Labrys monachus: one gene and its partner. The protein of the gene in region 2 interacts with the protein of the main gene of each other region in a pairwise test. Links are inferred from orthologs where the notes say so. Each region holds a gene or a part of one and is shown on either strand. Other genes may lie near its edges.

Region 1 (4,364 bases), 2.4 Mb from region 2 along the record:
ATCACCTGGCGCCGGTTCTCGAGACGGTGCGCCGCGTGAAGGGGCAATTGCCGCCGGCGGTGACGTTCCTGGGCTTTTGCGGCGGTCCCTGGACGGTCGCCACCTATATGATCGCCGGGCGGGGCGTCAAAGACCAGGTGCCGGCGCGGCTTGCCGCCTACCAGGATCCCGACTTCTTCGCGGCGCTGATCGACCGCCTCATCGAGGCCTCCATCGATTATCTCTGCGCCCAGATCGAGGCGGGTGTCGATGCCGTGCAGATCTTCGACAGCTGGGCAGGGATCCTGCCGCCGGACGAGTTCGAGCGGTGGGCGATCGAGCCGGCGAGGCGCATCGTCGAGGGCGTCCGGGCGCGCCATCCGCTCGCACGCATCATCGGATTTCCGCGCGGCGCCGGCTCGCTCTATGTCGATTATGCCCGCGCGGTCGATGTCGACGCCATCGGTCTCGACTGGTGCGTCGATCCGGCCTGGGCGGCGGCGAATGTGCAGACCCTCAAGCCGGTCCAGGGCAATCTCGATCCGCTCGCTCTCGTTGCTGGCGGCGATGCGCTCGACCGCGCCCTCGATCGTATTCTCGGCGCTTTTTCAGGCCAGCCATTCATCTTCAACCTCGGCCATGGCATCGTGCCGCAGACCCCGATCGCGCATGTCGAGCGGATGCTGGAGCGAATCAGGGCGCAAGCCTAATAGGCTGGGGGAGAGCCGCTTCCCGCCGGGGCGGCCTATCGGGTGCAAATTCGGGAGCGGGATATGAGCTACGGCAGCACGGGCTATGATTTGCTGAAGGCCGCCCATATCATCGCCGTGATCGCCTGGATGGCGGGCATGCTCTATTTGCCGAGGCTGTTCGTCTATCATGCCGAGGCGCAGAAGGGTTCGATCCAGAGCGAGACCTTCAAGGTGATGGAGCGGCGCCTGATGAAGGCGATCATCCTCCCCTCGATGATCTTCACTTGGCTTTTCGGGCTGTCGCTGGCCTATTTCTCGGGCTTCTACACGGCGCCCTGGCTGCACACCAAATTCCTGCTCGTCATCATTCTCTCGGGCGTGCACGGCTGGTTCTCCAAGCTGGTGAAGGATTTTGCCGCCGATCGCAATGTCAGGTCCGCCCGATTTTATCGGCTGATCAACGAGATTCCGACCGTGTTGATGATCCTGATCGTGATTCTGGTCGTGGTGAAGCCTTTTTAAGCGGCCGGGCGGCGGGAGCCGCTTGCCGCCGCTGCGGCCGGGCTGTATAAGACCGATCTCCTCCCATTGCAGGCTGGCGTCTTGAGGTTGTGGTTCGAGCCCGACCAAGGCGCCGACGCAAGGCTCCTCGTCTGGCGATCAAAAGACCTGCTTCTCTGAAATCTGTGATTCCGCGCCCGCTTTTTTGGCGCGCTGTGAAGTGAATCCCCCTCACAAGGACTCCCCATGCGGGAAATCAAACTTCAGGACCTCAAGTCCAAAACCCCTATGGAAATGCTTGCCTTCGCCGAAGAGCTCGAGGTGGAGAACGCCTCCTCGATGCGCAAGCAGGAATTGATGTTCGCCGTTCTCAAGCAGCTCGCCAGCCGCGAGGTCGAGATCGTCGGCGAGGGCGTCGTCGAAGTGCTGCAGGACGGCTTTGCCTTTCTCCGTTCGCCGGAAGCCAATTACCTGCCCGGCCCCGACGACATCTATGTCTCGCCCTCGCAGATCCGCAAATTCGGTTTGCGGACCGGCGACACGGTGGAAGGCAATATCCGCAGCCCGAAGGACGGCGAGCGTTATTTCGCGCTGCTCAAGGTCAATACGATCAACTTCGAGGACCCGGAAAAGACCAAGCACAAGATCAATTTCGACAATCTGACGCCGCTCTATCCCAATGAACGGTTGAAGCTCGAAGTCGGCGACCCGACGCGCAAGGACTATTCCTCCCGCGTCATCGACATCGTCGCGCCGATCGGCAAGGGACAGCGCGCCCTCATCGTCGCCCCGCCCCGCACGGGCAAGACGGTGCTGCTGCAGAACATCGCGCAGTCGATCACCGCCAATCACCCCGAATGCTATCTGATCGTGCTGCTGATCGACGAGCGTCCGGAAGAAGTGACGGACATGCAGCGCTCGGTGAAGGGCGAGGTGGTATCCTCGACCTTCGACGAACCGGCGGCCCGCCATGTGCAGGTCTCGGAGATGGTGATCGAGAAGGCCAAGCGCCTGGTCGAGCATGGCCGTGACGTCGTCATCCTCCTTGATTCGATCACCCGTCTCGGACGCGCCTACAACACGGTGGTGCCCTCCTCCGGCAAAGTGCTGACCGGCGGCGTCGACGCCAACGCCCTGCAGCGGCCGAAGCGCTTCTTCGGCGCGGCGCGCAATATCGAGGAAGGCGGATCGCTGACCATCATCGCGACCGCGCTGATCGAAACCGGCTCGCGCATGGACGAAGTGATCTTCGAAGAGTTCAAGGGAACCGGCAATTCGGAAATCATCTTGGACCGCAAGGTCTCGGACAAGCGCGTCTTCCCGGCGATCGACATCACCCGCTCGGGCACCCGCAAGGAAGAGCTGCTGGTGGCACCCGACATCCTCAAGAAGATGTATGTCCTGCGCCGCATCCTCAACCCGATGGGCACCGTGGACGCCATCGAGTTCCTGCTCGACAAGCTGCGGCAGACCAAGCAGAACGCCGACTTCTTCGATTCGATGAACACGTGATCCTCCGATTCGGCTCCGGAACGGAGCCGCTCCGGCTCGGAACAGGCCGAGCCGGACGGTCGCGGAAGGGGAATCGGTCTCCCGGCTCGGCACTCTCATTCTCGCCTGCTCTCCGGCGGGTCGTCGCTTGAGCAGGCGGCGAAGAAGCGGGACAGCACCCCCGGCCAACCTGGCCCGAGGCCTCGCAGCGGGCTTCACATCGTTTCCATCGAGTCTGGGCAGCGCGGGTACTTCCTGGCGCTGAGGCGGCTTCATCGCGCCGCGAAGCCGCATGTCCGGCCAAGCCCCGGCATACAACCTTTTCCTAATGAGCCTATTTGCGCACGGCCCTCAGACCGTGCCCTTCCCATCGCGCGGCCTAAGCCGGGCCGTTCCTCATCCTCACCCGGAGCGCTTGTGCAGGAAATGCGGAGCTCCCGCCAGCGGGGCAAAGGTGCGACTGGCGCCGCGTTTCGGTCGCCGGGCTGCGAGACGCCGGCCTCTCCATCCTGCCGCGACGCCGGGGTCCCCTCGCCCCGCTTTGCGGGGAGAGGATAGAGGTGAGGGGCGGCACGAAGGCTGAACCATGACGAGAGGAACGGCTTGGCCGCCGTCTCCCTCTTCCCGGTTGCGCCGGCCCTCATCCTCACGCGAGCATTTCTGCATGAGATGCGGAGTCCCCGCTTGTGGGGCGAAGGCTTGGCCGGCATTGCGTTTCGATCGGCGGGCCGTGAGACGCCGGCCTCTCCATCTCGTCGCGGAGCCGGCTGCGGGCAGCATGACGCTCCCGCTACGGCTCTCGGCTTGACAACCGCTCATGCGGCAATCACCGACGCAATGTTTCACATGAATCACGCGTCATCCGGTCGACAGCCTGATTCACATGAAACATTCTCAGCGCCGCATGGCGGCGAGGGTCGCTGCGAGATCGGCGGCGTTGCCAGCCGGCAGCGAGCAGCGTCCGTTGGTGCAGACGAAGGCGGCGGCACCGGGCGTGGCGGGGGCCGCCCTCACCGGATGGCTGGAGGGCAGATCGGCGATTGTCCGGATCCGCAAAATGATTCGGACCGGAAATGGTTGCGCCCGGGCTTTGGCCAGCAGCGCATCGGCGCCCGGGCCTTCGCCGACCACGATGACCTCCAGGCCGCCCAGCCTGAGATCCAGGGCATTCAGAAGCGAGCAATGGCCGAAGATATTGGCCGCGATCGACGGGGAAAGGCCGGCAAGAACCTCGTCGGCCCGCGTCAGCCAGCGCTCGTCGCCGGTGAGCGCGGCGAGCCGGACGAGGTCATCCGCCATCATGCCGTTGGCGTTGGGCACGGCGTCGTCCAGGGTCGACCGAGGCCGCACGATGAGGCCCGCCGCATCGCTTGCCGTCAGGAAATAGCCGCCGCCTTCGGAATCGCGGTAATCCCGCTCGACGGCATCCGCCCAGCCGAGGGCCCGCATGATGAAATCGCCTTCGGCGCCCGCCTCCGCAAGAGCGAGGGCGGCCCGGATCATGGCGGCGAGATCGGTGGCGAGGCCCGGCACCAGCAGGCGGCCGTCGCGCCAGGAATGGCCGAGGCTGTCGCCATGCGCCATGGATTCGGCGACGAAACGGAAGGCGTCGCGCCCGAGCTGCAGCCAGGCCGGCTCAGCGAAGACGACGGAGGCACGGGCGAGGGCGGCGATCATCAGGCCGTTCCAGTCGGCAAGGAC
Region 2 (4,237 bases):
CAGCGCCTGGGCGGCGAGGCCAAATGGCTCGCTTCCGCGCTCGGCGCCGTGCGCAATTGGGACGTGCTGGTCACCGATACGGTTCCGCAGATCGAAGCCCATTGCGCCGACCGTGCGGCGTTCGATGCCCTGCGCCAAAGCGTCGAGCCCCATCGCCTTTCGGGCTATGCCGCGCTGCGCGAGCTGTTCGCCGGCCAGCGCTACAACCGCTTCCTTCTGATGCTCGGCCACACCATCGAGCGCCGGGTCTGGCGCAACGACATCGCCAGCGCTTCGCTCACCATCCTCGCGGAGACCGCCGACGGCTTCGCACGCCAGGCCCTCGATCGGCTGCACCGGCGGTCGCTGAAGGCCGGCTCCCATTTCAAGCGGCTGCAGCCCGTGGCCCAGCACGAGCTGCGCCTGGTGCTCAAGAAGCTGCGCTACACCGCCGAGTTCTTCCGCAATGTCTTCGAATCGGAAGACGATGCCCAGCGCTATCTCGCCCGCCTCGCCGCGCTGCAGCAGAGCCTCGGCGTCGCCAACGATACGGCCACTACCGGCGGGCTGCTTTCCGTGCTGGTGGACGGGGCGAGCAGTTTCGACCTCCACCGCGGCGCCGGACTGATCGCCGGCTGGCAGGCGCGTGACAGGCTGGCCGGATCCGGCAAGCTGCACAAGGTCTGGAAGCGCTTTGCGCAAGGCGAGCCTTTCTGGCAATAGGCGATTGCCAGCGCGCTGAAACTGCGGCACATCCCCGGCATGCAGGCGGGAACTCCCGCAGCCGAATGGAAGCGAACGGCCGGAATTTCGGAAGAGCCAGGATTTCAGGATAGCCATGAGCCGAATTGCCTATGTCAACGGGGTCTATGTGCCGCTTCGCGACGCCAGCGTGCATGTCGAGGATCGCGGCTTCCAGTTCGCCGACAGCGTCTACGAGGTCTGTGAGGTGCGCGACGGCGCGCTCGTGGACGAGACCCGCCATATGGGCCGGCTCAAGCGCTCGCTGTCGGAGTTGAGCATCCGCATGCCGATGGCCGAGAATGCCTTGAAAGTCGTCCTGCGGGAGACCCTTCGCCGCAACCGCGTCGTGAACGGCATGGTCTATTTCCAGGTCAGCCGCGGGGCCGCCAAGCGCGATTTCCTCTTTCCCTCTCCCGACACGCCGCCCACGCTGGTGGTGATCGCCCGTTCGCTCGACCGCGCCAAGGGCGATGCGGGGGCGGCCAGCGGCATCGCCGTCATCACATTGCCCGACAACCGCTGGGAGCGCGTCGATATCAAGTCCACGGGCCTGCTGCCGAACGTCCTCGCCAAACAGAAGGCCAGGCAGCAGGGCGCCAAGGAAGTATGGTTCTTCGACGAGCAGGGCTACGTCACCGAGGGCGGATCCAGCAATGCCTGGATCGTCACGGCGGAAAACACGCTGCTCACCCGGCCGGCGGAATCCGGCATCCTCCGCGGCATCACGCGGACCACGCTGATGGATCTGGCCAGGCGCGACAATATGGTGGTGACCGAAAGGGCCTTCACCGTGGCCGAAGCGAAAGCCGCCAAGGAGGCCTTCGTCACCTCGGCGACCAATGTCGTCATGCCCGTGGTGAAGATCGACGACACGGTGATCGGCGACGGCACGCCGGGCGCGCTTGCCCGGAAGCTGCGCGCTCATTTTCATTCAGTCGCCGAGCATTCGGTGTAAATGTATCTTTTTTCCGGTCACTGCCGTATTCACGCCGTTGTTTTGCTGCCTATCCATCGTGCAACGCCTATCAGGCGGAGCGCTGCGGAGCGACAGGTAAACTTTTGCTTGCGCTGAGCAGCAAGCATGTCGACTATATATGTTGGTTAGAAGGCCCGTGCTGCCGGCTTGAGCCGGTTGTATGTGCTGGATACGCGGGAAAACCGCGGTCAAAGGAGTTTCGGGGGTATTATGGCGGCTGAGCGCACCCAAAATCTACAGGACACGTTTCTCAACAATGTCCGCAAGAACAAGATCCCGCTCACGATCTTTCTGGTGAATGGCGTGAAACTGCAGGGCGTGGTGACCTGGTTTGACAATTTCTGCGTGCTTTTGCGCCGGGATGGTCATTCGCAGCTCGTCTATAAGCACGCGATTTCCACCATCATGCCGGGACACCCGGTCCAGCTCTTCGAGGGTGGTGAGATCGAGGGAGCGGACAAGCTCTGATTCTTGCCGTGAGGCGGCGGGACGCGTCCCGCCGGAAAGTCATCTTTTGACATCAAGCAATCCCAAAGACCCCGCGAATCGCATTGATGCGCATGAGCTGGAAGTCGCTTCCGGCACGCGGACCTATGTCGTCGCCCCCGTGCTGTCCCATCGCAGCGCGGAGAGCGGCCCTGCGCGCTCGCCCGAGGCCAAGCGCGAGGAGGCCGTAGGCCTGGCGGCCGCCATCGACCTCAACGTCGTCGGCTCGGTGGTGGTGACGCTCGCCGAGATCCGCCCGTCGACCTATCTCGGCAAGGGCAAGGTCGAGGAGATCAAGGCGATCGTCGAGGCCGAGGAGATCACGCTGGTGCTGATGGACTGCGCCCTTTCGCCGGTGCAGCAGCGCAATCTCGAAAAGGCGTGGGGCGCCAAGGTCATCGACCGCACCGGCCTGATCCTTGAAATCTTCGGCCGACGGGCGCGCACGAAGGAAGGCACGCTCCAGGTCGAACTCGCCCATCTCAACTACCAGAAGGGGCGGCTCGTCCGCTCCTGGACCCATCTCGAACGCCAGCGCGGCGGCGGCGGCTTTCTCGGCGGCCCTGGCGAAACGCAGATCGAGTCCGACCGGCGCCTGCTGCAGGACCGCATCGTCAAGCTCGAGCGTGAGCTGGAGCAGGTCAAGCGCACGCGCGCCCTCCACCGCGCCAGCCGCCGAAAGGTGCCCTATCCGATCGTGGCGCTCGTCGGCTACACCAATGCGGGCAAGTCGACCTTGTTCAACCGCCTGACGCGGGCGGAGGTCCTGGCCGAGGATATGCTGTTCGCGACGCTCGACCCGACGCTGCGCGCGCTGAAGCTGCCGCACGGCACCAAGGCCATCCTCTCCGATACCGTCGGTTTCATCTCGGAATTGCCGACCATGCTGGTCGCCGCCTTCCGCGCCACGCTCGAGGAGGTGCTGGAGGCCGATGTGATCCTGCATGTCCGCGACATCTCGCATGGGGATACCGAAGCGCAGGCCGCCGACGTGCAGAACATCCTGCAGGGCCTCGGCGTCGAGACGAATGCGGAGCGGGCCATCATCGAGGTGTGGAACAAGGTGGACCTCCTCGATGCGCCGGCCCGCGAAGCGCTTCTCACCGCGTCGCGCCGGGATGGCGACGGCAGGCCGGTCGTCGTCTCCGCCATTACGGGGGAGGGCGTCGACCACCTGCTGGAACGCGTGGAGGCGGCGGTCGCGGCCGGGCGGCTGACCCTGACCATCGATGTTCCGCCCGCCGACGGGGCAGGCCTCGCCTGGCTCCACGACAATTGCGACGTGCTCGAGCGGGAGACCGACGAGGAGGGCGTGACGCATGTCACGGTACGGGTGGCGCCCGCCCGGGCCGACCAGGTCCGGCGGCGGTTCGGGCTGACCGTGATCGGGCCGCCGGAGCCGGATTTCGTCAGAAAGATCGGCTGACCGCGCATCGGCGCCGCGTGATCGGCGATCGCGTTCGATCGCGACCGTCGGTCAATAGCCTGCGCAATATTCGCGCCCATAGGCATCCGCGCCCCAGCGGGAGCACTGGTCGGCGGCAGGAGCGGGACGAGGGGTCGTCGCCGCGCCGATGATCGCGCCGGTCGCCGCGCCGAGCGCCCCGCCGACAAGGGCGCCGGTGCCGGAGTCTCTCGAAACCATGCCGCCGATGAGGGCGCCGGCGGTGCCGCCGATGACGGCACCGCCGAGGGCGCGGTCGCCGGGGCTGGAACTGCATGCGGCAACGTTGAGCGTGATGGCGCCGATCAGCGCCGAGCCAAGCAATCTGTTCATCCGAGTACCCATACGCAACGATACTGATAGGGCGTGTTTACTGAAAATTAACTGTGTGTATAGATTGAGTCATAAGGATGGCAGCTCGCCTCAAAGTGCCGCCACAATGCTTAATACTAATTCTGATCTGCTCCAGAGCTCATTTGCGCCGGGGTAAAATCATGTTATACGTAGCGTTATGGAATATTATGCGTGGGAATTACCTCCGCTTCGACGGCGCGGTGCCCGCTTGAAAGAGGGTTAATCAGCCCGAGCACGATGGAAAAGCCCGCTAT

The links.
Region 1: the proteins of hfq (region 2) and rho interact in binary tests that used the Escherichia coli proteins (3 or more experiments, as listed by UniProt). The link is inferred for Labrys monachus from one-to-one orthologs.

The regions. Positions count from the first base shown.
Region 1 is NZ_JAUSVK010000001.1:6,389,917-6,394,280, forward strand. The notes cover bases 569-3,551. They hold rho (transcription termination factor Rho), read left to right. Parts: upstream 569-1,418; coding sequence 1,419-2,684; downstream 2,685-3,551. Other genes in these bases: hemE (uroporphyrinogen decarboxylase), read left to right, coding at 569-689; hemJ (protoporphyrinogen oxidase HemJ), read left to right, coding at 753-1,193. In the rest of the region: more of hemE, read left to right, coding at 1-568; J3R73_RS29135 (thioredoxin domain-containing protein), read right to left, coding at 3,558-4,364. UniProt on the Escherichia coli protein: Facilitates transcription termination by a mechanism that involves Rho binding to the nascent RNA, activation of Rho's RNA-dependent ATPase activity, and release of the mRNA from the DNA template.
Region 2 is NZ_JAUSVK010000001.1:4,029,781-4,034,017, reverse strand. What follows is about bases 683-3,538. They hold hfq (RNA chaperone Hfq), read left to right. Parts: upstream 683-1,909; coding sequence 1,910-2,167; downstream 2,168-3,538. Other genes in these bases: hflX (GTPase HflX), read left to right, coding at 2,214-3,538; J3R73_RS18400 (D-amino-acid transaminase), read left to right, coding at 818-1,678; J3R73_RS18405 (CYTH and CHAD domain-containing protein), read left to right, coding at 683-702. In the rest of the region: more of J3R73_RS18405, read left to right, coding at 1-682; more of hflX, read left to right, coding at 3,539-3,611; J3R73_RS18385 (YMGG-like glycine zipper-containing protein), read right to left, coding at 3,663-3,962. UniProt on the Escherichia coli protein: RNA chaperone that binds small regulatory RNA (sRNAs) and mRNAs to facilitate mRNA translational regulation in response to envelope stress, environmental stress and changes in metabolite concentrations.